Regions from separate parts of the Arthrobacter sp. TmtSoilC48 genome, predicted to be linked through region 1. Evidence: riboswitches for the same ligand, from Rfam matches in the RefSeq annotation. Region 1 holds a riboswitch; each other region holds the start of a gene.
The links. A riboswitch is a leader RNA that binds a small molecule or an ion and turns the genes downstream of it on or off. The one in region 1 is predicted to bind cyclic di-AMP.
Positions count from the first base shown of each region.

Region 2: another riboswitch for cyclic di-AMP. It lies ahead of AC6I97_RS20445 (aggregation-promoting factor C-terminal-like domain-containing protein); the one in region 1 lies ahead of AC6I97_RS19490 (M23 family metallopeptidase).
Region 3: another riboswitch for cyclic di-AMP. It lies ahead of AC6I97_RS00275 (NlpC/P60 family protein); the one in region 1 lies ahead of AC6I97_RS19490 (M23 family metallopeptidase).
Region 4: another riboswitch for cyclic di-AMP. It lies ahead of AC6I97_RS03965 (hypothetical protein); the one in region 1 lies ahead of AC6I97_RS19490 (M23 family metallopeptidase).

Region 1 covers NZ_AP046049.1:4,234,692-4,238,809, forward strand. Annotated here, with positions in the region: gene AC6I97_RS19480 (NlpC/P60 family protein) at 1-342, opposite strand, end outside; gene AC6I97_RS19485 (C40 family peptidase) at 441-1,169, opposite strand; cyclic di-AMP (ydaO/yuaA leader) riboswitch at 1,174-1,337, opposite strand; gene AC6I97_RS19490 (M23 family metallopeptidase) at 1,483-2,313, opposite strand; cyclic di-AMP (ydaO/yuaA leader) riboswitch at 2,320-2,549, opposite strand; gene AC6I97_RS19495 (iron-dependent transcriptional repressor DtxR) at 2,749-3,444, opposite strand; gene serC (phosphoserine transaminase) at 3,749-4,118, shown strand, end outside.
Region 2 covers NZ_AP046049.1:4,454,111-4,458,228, reverse strand. Annotated here, with positions in the region: gene AC6I97_RS20450 (glycoside hydrolase family 13 protein) at 1-289, shown strand, start outside; gene AC6I97_RS20445 (aggregation-promoting factor C-terminal-like domain-containing protein) at 510-1,322, opposite strand; cyclic di-AMP (ydaO/yuaA leader) riboswitch at 1,328-1,485, opposite strand; gene AC6I97_RS20440 (sensor histidine kinase) at 1,620-3,113, opposite strand; gene AC6I97_RS20435 (response regulator transcription factor) at 3,117-3,857, opposite strand.
Region 3 covers NZ_AP046049.1:46,450-50,567, forward strand. Annotated here, with positions in the region: gene AC6I97_RS00270 (NAD(P)/FAD-dependent oxidoreductase) at 313-1,005, shown strand; gene AC6I97_RS00275 (NlpC/P60 family protein) at 1,188-1,955, opposite strand; cyclic di-AMP (ydaO/yuaA leader) riboswitch at 1,959-2,127, opposite strand; gene AC6I97_RS00280 (copper resistance CopC family protein) at 2,301-2,924, opposite strand; gene AC6I97_RS00285 (NCS2 family permease) at 3,038-4,118, shown strand, end outside.
Region 4 covers NZ_AP046049.1:817,956-822,073, reverse strand. Annotated here, with positions in the region: gene AC6I97_RS03985 (alpha/beta fold hydrolase) at 1-168, shown strand, start outside; gene AC6I97_RS03980 (DUF6480 family protein) at 293-580, shown strand; gene AC6I97_RS03975 (ATP-dependent DNA ligase) at 679-1,746, opposite strand; gene AC6I97_RS03970 (hypothetical protein) at 1,794-2,027, shown strand; cyclic di-AMP (ydaO/yuaA leader) riboswitch at 2,157-2,307, shown strand; gene AC6I97_RS03965 (hypothetical protein) at 2,310-3,686, shown strand; gene AC6I97_RS03960 (AEC family transporter) at 3,932-4,118, opposite strand, start outside.

The DNA.
Region 1 (4,118 bases):
TTCCTTGGCGGTCGCCTTCTGGACGACGGGAGCCGGGGCTTCCTCAGTCTTGACCACAGGGCGCTCATAGGAGATGGCAACGCTGGAATCAGCAGCAATGGTGGCCTGGGCAACCGACTGCACGTCAAGGGTGGAAGCAGACGTAGATTCCCGCTGAACGTTGGTGTCCGCAGCATTGGCAGCAACTCCGCTGGTCAGGACAAGGCCCGACGCAGCTGCGATCACTGCTGCCTGACGGCCAACGCCACCGGCGTTGTCGCTGACAGCCTTGGCAATGACGGCAAGTGAGCTGGTCTTGGGGGCCTCAGCTCTATGCCGTGCAACCTTGTTTGCACTGGTCATGATTACTCTCTTTTCGTAGCCGCGCACGCTGGGACCGCACGCGGGTTATGGGCTGCCAGCACTTGGGGGGCATGCTGGCTTACCCCGAATGGGATTTCCTAGCGGAGGGTGTAGAACGAGGATGTGCCGGTGGAGGCCACGGAGTGCAGGAGCGTGCCCTGGCTGGGGTTCAAAGCGCTGATCATCATGCCGTTGCCGACGTAGATGCCCACGTGGGCTCCGCCGTTCTGAACGACGAGGTCGCCAGGGGCAGGGGTGCTGGTGGGGGTCATGATCGTCCAGGCATTGACGCGGGGGATGCTGATGCCGGCCTGGGCGTAAACCCACTGGGTAAATCCGGAGCAGTCCCAGCCGTTGGGGGAAGTGCCGCCCCAAACGTAGGGGTGGCCGATGCCGGTGTAGGCAATTGCTGCAAGTCCGGAGGCTGCCGCGCTTGAAGCAGCATCCTTGGCCTTGGAGGACAGGGCACCGAGGGTGCTGTTCGCTTGGTCTTCGGTCGACGTGCGCTGGGAGGCCCGCTGAACCTTGGGAGCTTCCTTGGTGACCACAACGGGGCTTTCGAAGGAAACCGTTGCGGTGGGCTCCGCGGTAACAACTGCGGTGGCGACCAACTGCTGGGTGCTGGAAGATTCCGACTTCGAAACGTCGGTGTCAGCGGCCTGGGCCGGGAGTCCAACACTGAGAACGAGCCCCGAGGCTGCGGCCAGAACGGCGGCTTGGCGGCCTACGGTGCCTGCATTGGTTGAGACAGCCTTGGAAAGGGTGTTCAACGGGTTCGTGCGAACCAATTCGGCGCGATGGCGCGCAGGGGTAGTGCGTGATGACACGAAGGTAGCCTCTCCCAATGCCTGCGAGGTGAGCTGTCGGATTCGGATGGGAGTCATCCGGCCGCGCGGCTTCAAGGAAGCTTCTGCGACTTAACCCCAAGGTCTTCTGACTCGAAGACCAAAATTGGTTCCCCCGCCCCTGCCAGACGATTTTTGCGAACGGACCTCGAGTGGTGGCAGAGCTAGGCAATCCACTCAAGTGCACCGGCCCCCTAAAAAGCCGATGCGCTTTAGACGGTACAACAGATGTTCGTGAATGTCACATTCAGGTCACGGGGCGTGTCATGGATGCGAGAGACAACCATCAAATTGCTCAGAGCCAGCCCATGGGATCTACGACTTCGCCGTTTACCTGGACCTCGAAGTGGAGGTGGCAGCCGGTAGATGCTCCTGTGGTGCCACTCAGCGCGACGGTATCGCCGCGGCTGACAGTCTGCCCCACCTTGACGTTGAAGGACGACAGGTGGTTGTACGTGGTCTCAAGGCCGTTGCCGTGATCAATCACAACGCGATTGCCTCCGCCGTACTCATGCCACCCGGCGAACGTGACCTTGCCTGCAGCGGCGGCGTGGACGGCGGTTCCGCACTGGGCCACGAAGTCCTGGCCACGGTGGAAGTCACCGGTGCCGCCGGTAAGGGGGCTGACGCGGTAGCCAAACGGCGATGCCGTGACCAGCTTGTCCAGAGGACTTCCCAAGGTGCCAAGTGAGGAAGCACGCTGAATGCTCCCCGCTGACTGGGCGCTCAACAGCTGCTTGAGCTTGCCGTCCGGGTCAGCGGCGGTGGCCACTGCGGCACGACTGAAATCGATTTTGGCAGAGGCTGCTGCAGAAACTTCGGGCTGGCTGCCACCGGGCACGGAGAGCGCCGCCTCGGTCTGGCCCGATTCCGACGTGGCCATGACGGGGCTTGTGGCAGGCAGACCTACAGTCAGGGCAAGTCCGGTGGCTGCAAGCGCGACACCGGCCTTCTGCCCTACACCACTGGCTGACGCGAAGTCGGCTACCTGGCGCAACGGGCTCTTACGGCGGCGCACCTGACGCGGGGTGTCGCGTGGCCGGATCTCCATTGCGGCGCGGGCTGGCCGCAGCTCAGCAGTGGGGCCGGACGCACGGCGACGGCCCCTGACGTTCTGCGATGTCAAACTCTGTTCCTCTCTGGAAAGCCTGCGAAGTTAGCTGTCGGATTCGGGTCAGAGAGTTCAAAGACCCGGTCCGCACGAAGCGCAAACGGCACACAGGTATCCCCGGAAGGACTTGCGTTAGTAGGCACTTCTGCTGCGGACTTCACCCCAAGGCTGCTTCTTTAGGCAGCCGCTTGTGGTTCCCCCGCCTCTGCCAGTAGTTGATGACACACCTGATCTGCTGGCAGAGCTCGGCTCCAGATCAGGTAACGCTTTGGTATCGGCGCTAGTAGATAACTATAGGTGATTAAAGCCCGCAGTAATAAATTCGTTATCTTTCCAAAACGACCGTGTTGCGGGTGCTCCATATCATCAGTCGCGGAAAGCCGCAGGTCATACGCGCGCCAACCACCACAAAGTGAGATCCGACACTCCCGTGGTCAGGGCAAGTCAGAGTCAGCTGACGGCGACGAAGACGTGCGCAGCGACCTCGGGAGGCAGCTCCAGTGCTCCTTCAATGCCCGGAACGCGGACGGAGATGTACTCCCCCACCCGTTCCAAGGAGACGGTTGCGCCAGGACGAATTCCGCCTTCATCGAGCTGGGTGAGGAGCTCGGGCTCAACCTGGATGGGTTCAGCAAGCCGGCTGACCACTACACGCGAATCGGCAGCGTACCCGTCCATCGCATGCAGCAGGTTCACGTCCAGGCGGGAAAGAGGCTGGTTGGCGAGGCCGCCAAGGGCTTCCAAGCCCGGAATAGGGTTGCCATATGGTGACTCTGTGGGGTGCTGCAACAACTCATAGAGCCGCCGTTCCACCCGTTCGCTCATGACGTGTTCCCAGCGACATGCTTCGTCATGAACGTACGCCCAGTCCAGACCAATGACGTCCGCCAGGAGCCTCTCGGCAAGGCGGTGCTTCCGCATGACCTCGGTGGCCCGCTTGCGCCCGACTTCGGTCAGCTCCAGGTGGCGGTCGTTGGACACAATCACCAGGCCGTCACGCTCCATGCGTCCAATGGTCTGGGAAACCGTGGGACCCGAGTGCCGCAGACGCTCCGCGATGCGTGCGCGAAGAGCCACGATGTTCTCTTCTTCAAGCTCCAAAATGGTCCGAAGATACATCTCAGTGGTATCGATCAGATCCGTCATCCAGCTCAGCTCTCCTCGAACGCATTTCTTGCGTAATCTCCACCGTACCGCGTCCCAGCCAAGGTGGACGGTGTGCAACCGACACCTCCGGAACGTCAATCCAAGCCTAGCTTATTTGGAATTACTCTGGATAATTTTTCCCTGGGTCGAAATGCCTGTGGTGATCCGGCATTCCACGTGGCGGACTATGACACCCGCAGATTCCTGACGCTGGGTCCGGTCAGGCAGAATGAGGGAGTCGAAGGGGCAGCCGATGCCACCTGCCCACCTCCCCCTCTCTAACCGATACCCATTGGAGCCACACGTGAGCGACAACAGCATCACTATTCCCGCCGACCTGCTGCCCAAGGACGGACGATTCGGCGCGGGACCGTCCAAGGTCCGCCCGGAACAGGTCCAGGCCCTGTCTGCCGCATCGACCACCATTCTTGGCACGTCCCACCGTCAGGCGCCGGTCAAGAACCTGGTGGGTTCGGTCCGCGAAGGACTCAGCCAGTTCTTCCGTGCACCCGAGGGCTACGAGGTTGTCCTCGGCGTCGGCGGTTCCACTGCTTTCTGGGATGTAGCAGCTTTTGGGCTCGTTGAGAAAAAGGCCCAGCACCTTTCCTTCGGTGAATTCGGTTCCAAGTTTGCCGCGGCCACCAACAAAGCCCCCTTCCTGGATGCATCCTCCA
Region 2 (4,118 bases), 220 kb from region 1:
CGACTTCAGGATGCTCTTGCCCTTCGACCGGAATGTCTATGCTTTCATGCGTTCCCTGGACGGAGTGGAGATGCTTGTCCTCGGCAACTTCTCAGATCGCGAAGTAGAAGTGGACATCGATGACGCTTCCTGGGCTTCTGCGGATCAGGTGCTTGGCAACTATGCCACTGAAGCATCGCTGATGATGCGCCCTTGGGAATTGAAAGTGTTCCGTCGCTTGCAGCCTCCTGTGGCTGCCATCTCGAATCAGCTATCCGTCCTTGACGAAACCGGGGGTCGACCAGAATGACGGGAGGTCGCTGATGTGTGGACCAGAACGCTCGCTCTGTGATCACCTGGCTCCGGCGTCAAAGAACCAGGCTTCGGCCTTGGTGCGGCGAAAACCGCCCCGCCTCCCGCCCGGGCGCATCAGTAGATCACTGCTGCGAACGGCGGAAAGCGGGGCGGCAATCGGGCCCTGCATGGTTTGAGCCCGCTGGGGTGGGCTCAAGCCCGCTTATTGAGTTGGCTTAGTACCAGTTGTTGGCCAAGTGGAAGGCAAGGGCCGCCGAGGGGGAACCGTAGCGTTCCTTGATGTAGTTCAGGCCCCACTTGATCTGGGTCTGGTAGTTGGTCAGCCAGTCATCGCCTGCGGTTGCCATCTTCGAAGCGGGCAATGATTGCACGATTCCGTAGGCACCACTGGAGGTGTTGGTCGCGGTGGTCCGCCAGTTGGATTCCTTCTCCCACAGTGTGTTCAGGGCAGTCATTTCGCCCGGACCCCAGCCGTAGTTGGCGAGGATGCTGGCGGCGTATGCCTTGGCAGCGGCGGGATCGTCCACGGCCTTGGGAGTGGCGGCTGCGGCTGCGGCTGCAGCAGCGGCGGCATCGGCAGCCTGCTTGGCGGCTGCATCAGCGGCAGCCTTTTCGGCGGCGGCCTGTGCGGCAGCTGCCTGGTCGGCGGCGGCTTTCTCGGCCGCAGCTTTTTCGGCGGCGGCTTGTGCCGCAGCTGCCTGGTCTGCAGCGGCCCTGTCTGCAGCGCCCTTCTTGGCAGCAGCATCCAAGGACGCCGAGATTTCAGCTGTTTTGTTGCTGGCCTGGGCGGTAGCCTGCGTCTCGGACGCCCGGCTCGTTTCGGGGAGATTGAATGCGGCGTTTGCGGCCTGGCCAAGCGATGCGACGCCCAATGCTGCGGCAACGACTCCTGCAACAACAGACATTCGTTGCCCGGTCTTGCCGCGGCGTGCAGCGTTCTTCAGAACGGTTTGCGACTTCGTCAGGGGAGCGTTGTGTTCGTCACGGTGACGCGCGGAAGGGCGCGTCTGATCGTTGAGTTCAGACATGTGTGATTACCTCTCAGCGCCTGCGGAGTTAGCTGTCGGGTTCGGATGAGGTCATCCGGCCGCGCGCGTGGCTGCGGCTTCACCCCAAGGGCAAGGAAAGTACTGTGCCCGGAGACTCTGGGTCCCCCGTCTCTGCCTCGAATGAGAACGGAACTCCGGGAAGTGGCAGAGCTCGGCGCATCCCGGGTGTGGGCCAGTTAGGGGCGACCCACCCTTTCGAAGGTACAGGAGGTTTCGGCTTAAGTCACATTTGGGTAACAGAGATCACGTTCACGGCGAGTCATGTTGCCCGATTCGTTATATGCGTTCGTTCAAAGCTGCGGGGAGTCGGAGAGTGAACTCCGTGCGTCCCGGCTGGGACGTTACTTCCACGCTGCCGCCATGCGCCTGGACGATGGATTCGACGATTGACAAGCCCAATCCGGAGGTCCCTTCCGACCCCGATCTCGCCGCGTCAGCCCGGGCAAAACGCGAGAAGATTCGCCCCTGGAAAGCAGTCGGAATACCAGGCCCGTTGTCCGTGACTGTGACCACCGCGCTACCGTCGGCGGAAAGCATGACGCCTGTGACCACCGTGGTACCTGGATCGGTGTGCTTGCGGGCGTTGGACAGCAGATTGGCCAGCACCTGATGCAGCTGGGTTGCGTCCCCGCGCACCGTAATGGGCTCGTCAGGGAGTTGGAGCTTCCAGATGTGGTCCGGTGCCATCACCTTTTCGTCGCTGACTGTCTCGATCACCAGCTGCGTCAGATCAACATCCGTGACCTTCAACGGCTGGCCTTCGTCCAGGCGCGCCAACAACAACAGGTCCTCCACAAGCGTGGTCATCCGTTCCGACTGGCTCTGGACCCGCGCCAGCGACTTCCTGCCGTCCTCCGTGAAGTTCTCCGTCATACGAAGCAGCTCGGTGTATCCACGGATGGCGGTCAGCGGTGTCCGAAGTTCGTGGGAGGCATCGGCAACGAACTGCCGGACCTTGGTTTCGCTCTCCTGACGGGCTTCCAGGGCCCTGGAAACGTTGTTGAGCATTTGGTTCAAAGCGTGGCCCACGCTGCCAACTTCAGTTCCAGGATGAGCGGCCGACGGCGGTACGCGCACCGCGAGTGCCACCTCACCGGCGTCGAGGGGAAGGCGCGATACTTTCGTTGCAACCTCCGAGAGTTGCTCCAGTGGCCGCATGGTCCGGCGGATGATGACGGTGCCGGCGAGGCCGATCAGCACCAGGCCGCCAAGTGAAACAAACACCATGGTCCATACCAGCGAGGCCTCGGCATTTTGCTTGTCAGCCAACGGCAGGCCTGTCGCAATCACATCGCCGTAGTTGGTCTCAACTGCCACCAGCCGATAGTCGCCGTTGGACAATGAACGGTCTACGGGCCGGTTGTCGCGGGGGAGCGAGAGCAGGACCTGCTTGTCTTCTGCCGAGAGTGCGACCCGGCGACCGTTTGCGTTGAGGAAGCCCGAGTTGATGACCGTGGAACCATCGATCCTCGCGTTAAGTGTCCCGGCGCCCTGGCCACGGGCCTCAAGGGGATCCGGCCGACCGCTGGAGGGAAAGTTCGACGGCGGTCTGCCGAAGTCATTCGCGCGGCCTGACGCCTGCTCCAACTGCTTGTCGAGCTGTTTGTTGAAGTACATGTCCATGGAGGCGTAACTAACCACTCCAACTGCACCGCAAATCGCCACCAGCAATGCCATCGCCACCAGGACCAACCGCGTGCGCAGATGCCAGGTGGAGGGATTGAGCCAGTTCCGCTGGGTCTTACGGGCTACTCCGGAAGAGGTGGACAAGATTCAGTCCGCAGGCTTGATGACGTAGCCAGCGCCACGGATGGTGTGGATCATTGGCGGGTGGTTGGCTTCGATTTTCTTGCGCAGGTAGGAAATGTACAGTTCCACGATGTTGGCCTGCCCGCCGAAGTCATAGTCCCAGACGCGGTCAAGGATCTGTGCCTTGCTGACCACCCGCTTGGGGTTCTCCATGAGATAACGAAGAAGCTCAAACTGCGTTGCCGTGAGCTGGATGTCCTCGCCGGCGCGCGAAACCTCCCGTGTGTCCACGTTGAGGGTGAGATCACCCACCACCAGTTCCGCTGTATCCATGGCCGCAACGCCCGAGCGTTGTACGAGACGGTGCAGGCGCAGGAGAACCTCCTCCATGCTGAAGGGCTTGGTGACGTAGTCGTCCCCGCCGGCGGCCAGGCCAACGATGCGGTCCTGGACAGCGTCCTTGGCCGTGAGGAACAGTGCGGGCACTTCCGGCGCGAAGGCGCGGATCCGGTTGAGGACCTCGACGCCGTCGAATCCTGGAAGCATCACGTCCAGCACCAGCACGTCGGGGCGGAAGTCCTTGGCAAGCTTCACAGCTTCCGGTCCGTCGGCTGCCACCGCTACGGACCAGCCTGCCATGCGGAGGCCCATGCTCATGAGCTCAGCGAGACTCGGTTCGTCGTCCACCACCAAGGCTCGGATGGGGGAGCCGTCCGGGTGGGAAAGCTGGGGAAGGTTGTTCGTCATGGAGTGCGGGGATGCCATGTGACAACTCTCCATTCTGCTGGTTTGCCGAAGCTTTGCCGGTCCTGTGAGGATGCTGTGAGGTCAACACTAGCCACGTGGGAGTTCATTGGTAGGCGTTGCGGGAGTGCGGCAGTGAATACTCGCCTTCTACGGCTTGTAGCAGATTTTGAGGGAAAAATTCGAGCTTGGAGCAGGTTGCGATTGGACAGCAAGTGTTTCAGATCTTGAGATTCCGTCCTTTTGCCCCTCATGGGAATCAGGGAGGTCATCATGCACCAT
Region 3 (4,118 bases), 4.2 Mb from region 1:
TTCTCCTTCCAATGCCCACTATTCTCGGTTGGCAATGCCGAATCAAGGCGACTTTGGGCTATGTGGATAACGGTCCGGGCTCGGTTTCCGGCACGCTCACCACGCGCCGGGTTGCGCTGCGGATGAACATCCAAAACACGCTGTCGCCGAGGCTATCCATGGCAGAAAAAGTTCGGTAGTGTTCGAGTCACCGAATGGCCGGCAAAGGTGTCCCAGGACACAACCCGGCCATTTATTTGCGGCCGCTTGGGGAACTCGGACGCGATCCAGCGCGCTGCCGAAAGGCACACACGTCAAGGAGGAACCCAAGCAGTGTCACTCACTCCTGATTCCGTCACGGAACGGACTACCACCGTGGTGATCGGCACCGGCCTCTCCGGCCTGGCTGTTGCCAGCGAGCTCAGCCGCTACGGCGTCGGTTCCATCGTGCTGGATGGCTTTGGTTCTTTATCGACCACCGGACCAGCGGTCCACACGGGAATGCTCCAGCGCTGCGACGCAGCAGATCCCGCGGCAATGCAGGAGCGCAACGAGATCCTGCGCCATTTGCGCAATTACGCCGCCAGCCATCACTTGGATGTCCGCACCACCACACGCGCTGTTCGGCTGGACTTCCTGGGCGGCGACTCGTCGTTGCAGCTTGGATACGGACCCGTTGCAAGCCTGACCACGGGCAGCCTGAGGGCTGGGATGAGCGTCTATGGCCCCCTCGAATCCACCCCACGTCAATGGGCCGTGCATACAGCCAGCGGGGTTCTCCTGGCAGACCACATCGTGGTGACGCGCTGCGCCCAGAGCCAGCTGCGCCGAATGCTTGCCGATCTGGGAATCGCCATAGGCCAGAACTTCGTGGCAGCCATGCGTGCAGTCGGGATGCACTTGGTGGGCGTTGGGGAACTTATTACACCCACGCCCAAGGAAGTACTACGGCAAGCCAAGGCAGTGGGGCAAGCGATCTCATCCAAGGTGGCCCTCCCCGCCGGGCCGGGCATCGCCCTCGCCTAGAACCTGGCCTGGAGCCTTTACCTGGAACCCTGCGCGTAGAAACCTGGCGGAGAACCCTGGCCTTGAAACGATCGAGCCAACCAAAGCATGTTCCTAAAAAGAACAAAAATTAACCCAAAAGGCCGGCGCCTCCGAAGACATTTGTCCTCGAAAGCACCGGCCTTTGAGTTGGAGCGTGAAGCTTAGGCGCCAGCGCGTACGTACGTGATGGGGCCGGTTGCGGTGAGCCAGCTGATCGGGTGGATGCCCGTCTGGTTGCCGTTGATGCCACCGCTGATGGCCTGGCCGTTGCCGATGTAGATGGCTACGTGGCCGGACTGGACGATCATGTCACCGGGCTGGGGGTCGCTGACAACCTTGCCGTAGTTCAGGAACTGCATGGGTGCGAGGTCGCCAACCGGGATGCCGGCAGAGCCGAGGGCCCGTTCCACCATCGCGGTGCAATCCTGCATGATGCCGATCTGGGCGTAAGCCGAGGCGACCATGGCAGCGTTGATGCCACCAACAGCCGGAGCTGCAGCAGGCGCGGATGCCACTGGGGCGGTAGCCGTAGTAGTTGCAGCGGCCTGGACGGTAGCCGCTGCGGGCGCCTTCTTGGCCGCCGGAGCCGGAGCAACAGGAGCCGGCTTTTCAATGACGGGAGCCGCTACGGAAGCAACCGCGGGGCGCTCGAAGTTGATGGTGGCCGTCGATGCGGCCGTAACAACCTTGGTGGGACCCTCGGTAACGGTCTCGGCGACAGTAGCGGGGCTGGAGTCGCGCTGAACAGGGGTCTCTGCTGCGTGGGCAGCGATGGAGCCCGTGAGGACCAGGCCTGAAGCTGCTGCGATGACAGCGGCTTGGCGACCTGCGCCGGAGGCGTTGCTGGCAACAGCCTTGGAGATGGAGATGAACGGATTAGGACGTACGCTGTCCGCCTTACGACGGCCGCGAAGAATGCGTGAAGACATGAAAGAGCCTCTCCCGATGCCTGCGAGGTTAGCTGTCGGATTCGGATGGGAGTCACCCGGCCACTATCCCCCGCTGTGCAGCGGAAGCTTCGTGACTTCACCCCAAGGCGCGCTCTGAAAGCGGGCCAAAATGGGTTCCCCGTCTCTGCCGTAGGTTTGTCTGCGAACGGATTCCGGACTGCGGCAGAGCTAGGCAATCAGACCGGAATGCCCGTTACGTGGAACAGGCACAGGTACAACCCTACGGGAAGATCACCGCAAAGTCACATTTACGTAACGAGCAGTTCGTTTTTGGCGTGTCGCAGTAACCGTTTCGAGATCTTCGCAAGTATGTAGAAAACCCCGCTATTCCGGGGAATTTTCGCCATCCGGGTCGTTGGGGGCCGCTAGCTTCTTCCGGGCTGTAACAGCGAGGAAGATCACGAGACCGATCGCCACCACAGCGAGGCCAACGATGCTCCAGGGGAAGGGCTGGGAAGCTGCCGGAGCCGGCTCAGTATTTTCCGTACCGGGGGCCGCTGTGCCCGCCGTCGGAACAGCCGCCGAAGCCGGGGCGGAGGCACCTGCCGAGCCGCTCGCCGTCGTCGTGCTTGTCCCGGAAACTGTGAACTTGAAGGTTCCCTCGATCGGGTGGGAGTCTGAACTGACCACGCGCCACACCACGGTGTATTCGCCGGCTGGAGCGCCCTGACGCAGCTTCTGGACAGCCCTGTTGTCGATGATTTCCACTGCGCCATCTGCCCAGTTTTCGCCCCCGGCGGTGACGGTCACGCCGGAACCGATGGCCAGTGGCTGGTTGTTGAACGTGATGGATACCGACGCCGGCACTTCAGCCACCCTGGCACCGTTGGCCGGGGTTGTTGATTCGGCGACGTCGTGCGCGGAGGCCGGAGCAGCTCCAAGCAGCAACGCGCAAGCGAAAGCAAGAGCGGCTACGACGGCGGCCAGAAGCGGGCGGATGGTACGCATGGGGCGGTTTCTCCTAGTGTTGGCTTCCTTACAGACTAGGCGAATCGTTCCAGCACCCCACATTGGCGGGCATAGGATTTGAGAGCAAACTCCCCCGATCCCCGGAGACCTTCATGCTTAAACAAGGTTCTGCAATCGACCGCTACTTCAAGATCTCCGAGCGCGGGTCCACATACTCGCGGGAAATCCGCGGCGGCTTCGCGACCTTCTTCGCCATGAGCTACATCGTGGTCCTGAACCCGCTGATCCTCTCCGGGGCAGACTCGAGGGGAGCATCGCTCGGCTTCACGGCCGTAGCGGCAACCACTGCCTTCGTTGCGGGCATCCTCACGATCCTCATGGGCGCCTGGGCGAAGCACCCCTTCGCGGTGGCAACGGGCCTGGGAGTGAACGCATTCGTCGCCGTGACGGTTGCCTCCCACCCGGAACTGACCTGGCCGGACATGATGGGGCTGGTGGTGCTTTCGGGTGTCACCATGCTCATCCTGGTACTCACCGGATTCCGCACCGCCGTTTTCAGGGCCGTCCCGGAAGCGCTCAAGACGGCAATCGTGGTGGGCATTGGCCTGTTCATCGCCTTGATCGGGCTGGTCAACGCTGGTTTTGTCCGCCGCATTCCGGATGCCGCCGGCACCACGGTCCCGCTGGGCCTTGGCGTGGATGGGAAGCTGATGGGCTGGCCGACGTTGGTGTTCGCTGTCGGCCTGGTCCTGACCATTGCGTTGGTGGTGCGAAAGGTCCGCGGGGCAATCCTGATCGGCATCGTGGTGTCCACCGCCCTGGCCGCCATCCTCGAATTCACGCTTCACATTGGTCCCAGCTTCGACGGTAAGAACGTCAACCCCCGCGGCTGGTCGCTGGTTGCGCCGACGCTTTCCGAATGGGGCGCCCCTGACCTCTCCCTGATCGGCAAAGCCAACCCCTTCGGAGCTTTTGAACACCTCGGTTTCGTGGCTGCTGCGCTGTTGGCTTTCGTGATCCTCCTCAGCATCTTCTTCGACGCCATGGGCACCATGGTCGGCCTGGCCAACGAGGCAGGAACCGTGGACGAACACGGAAACATTCCCAATGTGGACCGCGTCCTGCAGGTTGATGCCCTGGGCGCAATCGTCGGTGGCGGTGCCTCCGTTTCGTCCAACCAGATCTTCGTTGAATCGGGCGCGGGCATTGGCGAGGGCGCCCGGACCGGTCTCG
Region 4 (4,118 bases), 3.4 Mb from region 1:
CGCGATCATGTGGCCGGGCCGGAGTGGGCGCTTAAGCTCTCCCGCGCGGTGCCCCAAGGGCGCCTCGTTGAAATCCCCGGAGTTGGACACGTCGCCCAGCACATGCGGCCGAAAGCTGTTGCGGACGCCATCATGAGCTTCGTCGCTGCCACCTCCCGCCAGAGTTAGGCACTGATGCAAGCACTCATGCACGACGGCGTAACCCGGCGTGGGTGCCCCTTGTTGGGTTTGCGACCTGGAGACTAGGCTGGCCGGGCAAGCACAAAAGTAAGTTTGCTTAGGAAGGGTGACCATGACCAGCTATGACCCTGAGGACGATCCCCGGACCTTCGGAGTTTCCGGCGACGCCGAGCCAGCCGACACGACAGGCGACACCGCTGGCGTCACTGCCGGCGACACCGACGATGTCCACACGGATCCCGACATGCGCCAGGACGAGGACGACGATCCCGCAGCTTCCGCCAACCCCGATCCCCTGGACGGCAACGTCACGGGACTCGAGCCTGGAGGCGGCGTACCTCCGGGCGAAACCCCACCCGCGGAGGGCAGCATGAGCAGCGACCAGGGACACGAAGAGTAGCTCGTCCCCAAGCCGCTGTCCTGTCGCTGCCCAGCAACGTATTAGCGGCCCAGCAACGTACTAGCGGCCCAGCAACGTATTAGCGGGGGCAACTCCGGTTACGGCAGCCTCAGTATCTCCCCGAGGTCATAATCAGCTGGCTCCTCCAGCTGGGAATACGTACAGCTCTCCGGAGTCCGGTCCGGCCGCCATCGACGAAACTGGGTGGTGTGCCGGAACCGGTCGCCTTCCATGTAGTCATACGCAACCTCGATGACGAGCTCGGGCCGAAGGGGAACAAAGGAGAAGTCCTTGCCGCCGCTCCACCGGCTTTGCGCGCCCGGCATCCGGGAACCAGTAGCGGCGGCATCTCCTTGGTCGGCCCACTGACCCCAAGGATGTTCGCTGAACTCCGTCTGGTATGGCTCAAGTTCAGCCACCAGGCTTTCGCGCTTGGCCATGGGAAATGAAGCCACCACCCCAACGTGCTGCAGCTGGCCGGCGTCGTTATACAGCCCAAGCAGCATCGACCCGACAACCTTTCCCGTTTTATGCCAGCGGAATCCGGCCACCACGCAGTCCGCGGTCCGTTCATGCTTGGTTTTGAACATGACGCGCTTATTCGGTTGGTATGTCTCCTCGAGCGGTTTGGAAAGTATGCCGTCAAGCCCGGCGCCTTCGAGCTGCACGAACCACTCCTGTGCTTGGTCAAGTTCCGTCACCGCCGGTGTTACGTAAACGGGCGCCTCAGCCTTGGACAGTGCCCGCTCCAAAGCTGCTCGACGCTCGGAAAACGGCTTGTCCATGAGGTTCTCGTCTCCCAGCGCGAGGATGTCGAATCCGATGAAGGAGGACGGGGTGCTCCCGGCCAGCATCCGCACACGGCTGTCGGCGGGATGGATGCGCTGCTGAAGGCCCTCGAAGTCGAGCCTGTTCCCAGCTATGAGGACAATCTCGCCGTCGATCACGCATTTGTCCGGGAGATTCTTCCGAAGGGCTTCCACCAGCTCAGGGAAATACCGTGTCATAGGACGTTCGTTTCGGCTACCCAGGATGATCTCATCACCATCTTTGAAAACGATGGTCCTGAACCCGTCCCACTTTGGCTCAAAATGACCCACATCAGGGATCGAAGGAACAGACTTGGCAAGCATGGGCGAAATGGGCGGCATCACTGGGAGGTCCATACGACTATGTTCTACCTGCCGCCCGCGGCGGAAGCTAGTCTTGGGCCATGGATATCTTGGCCGTACTAGTGGCAGTGCTGGCAGCACCTGCCCTCATTGCGGCCCTTTGGTTCTGGGTCTTGCGCCAGAACAGCAAGGGTAAAGTCCGGCGCGGCGCCACGGGTGGGATGCTTGGTGTGGCCGACGAAATTTTCCGACCCGAGACCCATTACGCACACCAAGTCCAAAGGATCCAGTACGAGCTGCCAGCCCCGGCTCCGGCCCCGGAGCCTAAGTCCTAACGGGCCTTCGAGCCGGAAGGCGTCCCGCCCGTTACATTAATGTGACTTTGCTATGCCGCTCATGTACCGTCGAAGAGCGACCCTCATCTCCGCTGGGCCGCTTCCGGGTTGACGCCGAGCTCTGCCGCAAACCGGAATCCGCCAGACCCGCGGCAGAGACGGGGGACCCAGAGTTCCCGGGCCTGATTTTCCCTAGGCCCTTGGGGTGAAGCCGCCATGTGCGGCCGGACGGCCTCGTCCGAACCCGACAGCTAACCTCGCAGGCGTTGAGAGGCAACCACCATGTCCCCAACCATGGATCAGCCGCGCCGCGCCCAAATAGCGCGCGAGCGTACCCAGCCAACCGGACGCCGTCGGGCCCAACCCAGCGGATCCTCCACCAGCACGCCGGAAGCAGAAGCAGGTTTAGCAGGCACGACGCCGGAACCCGCCACTGCTTCTATTCCCGCCTCTGCTTCCAATCCCCAAACTGCGGCACCCATTACGCGCGCGGCCGCTCGGGCGGCAGAGCGTGAACGGGCAGCCCAGGCAGCTATTTCTGCTGAGACAGTCCCCACTGAAACTGCTCCAGCAGAAACAGCACCAGCGGATTCTGCAACAGCGGACTCTGCTCCGGCGGACCCTGTTCCCCTGGAGCCGGCAACTGCTGCGATTCCAGCTGTTCAGGCGGCCGAACCGGTCGCGCCCGAACCCGCAGCGAATCCCGAACCTGCCACCGCTGCCATCCCGATCGTTCAGGCGGCCGAACCGGTCGCGCCCGAACCGGTCGCAGCGAATCCCGAACCTGCCACCGCTGCCATCCCGATCGTTCCGGCTAAGAGCCCCGCACAGCTTGCCGCAGCCGCGACCGCCGCCTCTGGTCTCGCAAGCCGGAAAGCCCTTCGCGCCCAGGAATCGGGGAGCGGTACGGCCCGTAAGGCGGCAACTGCTGGCGAAACCCCGGCTGGCGGCGCCCCTGCCTTCGGAGCTTCATCACTGGGAGCTTCATCCCTGGGCGGGTCATCCTTCAGCCCCGAACCGCACGCCGTGCTCACCAAGGCCGCCTCGGTCAAAACAATGGGCCAGCGCATGGCAGTCGTCGCTGGGGCCTTGGGCTTGGTATTGACCGTTGGCACCATGAGCCAGGCCTTCGAGCTTCCCTTCTTCGGGCAGGAAACGCCGGCCCAGGAAGCAAGCGGCGCAAAGACGGGTAGCGACAGCAGGCAGTCAACTTCGGCTACCCCTGCACCCAGCTCGTCCTCCGCCAGCGCCTCCGCGTCGTCGGCCACCAGCGAGGCCGGAAAGCCGGCAACCGTAGCAACGCAGTCGTCAGGAGAGGCACCCGACCAGGCGCCGTCGTCGTCCCTTCCGACTCCGCAAGTGTCACTCGCGGATCCTGTTTGGGTGCCTTCGGCAGTCCCGTCGGCTGTTGTTCCCGTCCCGGGCGTGACAACTCCTGTTCCAACCCAGCCGGCCCCGAGCCCGGTTCCGTCGGACACGGTCACCACCCCACCTGCCACGACGACGCCGACCCCCACCGGCACTCCGGCACCAACTCCAACACAGGCTCCGGCGCCAAAGCCAAAGCCGACCGGCAGTCCCAGCACCACCACACCGTCCAGCGATTCACCCCTGGACCTGGACGGCATACTTGACGGCGCCACAGGGATCTTGAAATGAGCACGCGGCTTCCCAGGACCAGCGCGCACGTCGGATGGCATGGCCGGTACTGCAGCAGCAGCCGCACTGCCACCTTCCGCAATCGGATGGGCCGCTGGAGCTGCCAACGGTTGCGCCGGGCCTAAGGAATCACAGCAACCAGAATCAAGACAACAAGACGAGGCGGGCACCCGACCCTGAACTGCTCCACCCGGGTGCCTGCCTCTTTTGTTTCGTGTGTCGCTTTTTCCCGGCCTCGATCGCTTCTATCCAAGCAGCCACGCAACCATAACCAACGCCCCGATGCACAGGACCGTTGTACAGAGGATGACATCCCGGGCCATTGTCATCCCGCGTCCGTAGGGAGAAGCGAAAAGGAAGACGTTCTGTGCGGTTGGCAGTGCGGCCATGATGACGCTGGCCAAGAGGTGCTGACCCTCCAAGCCGAACACG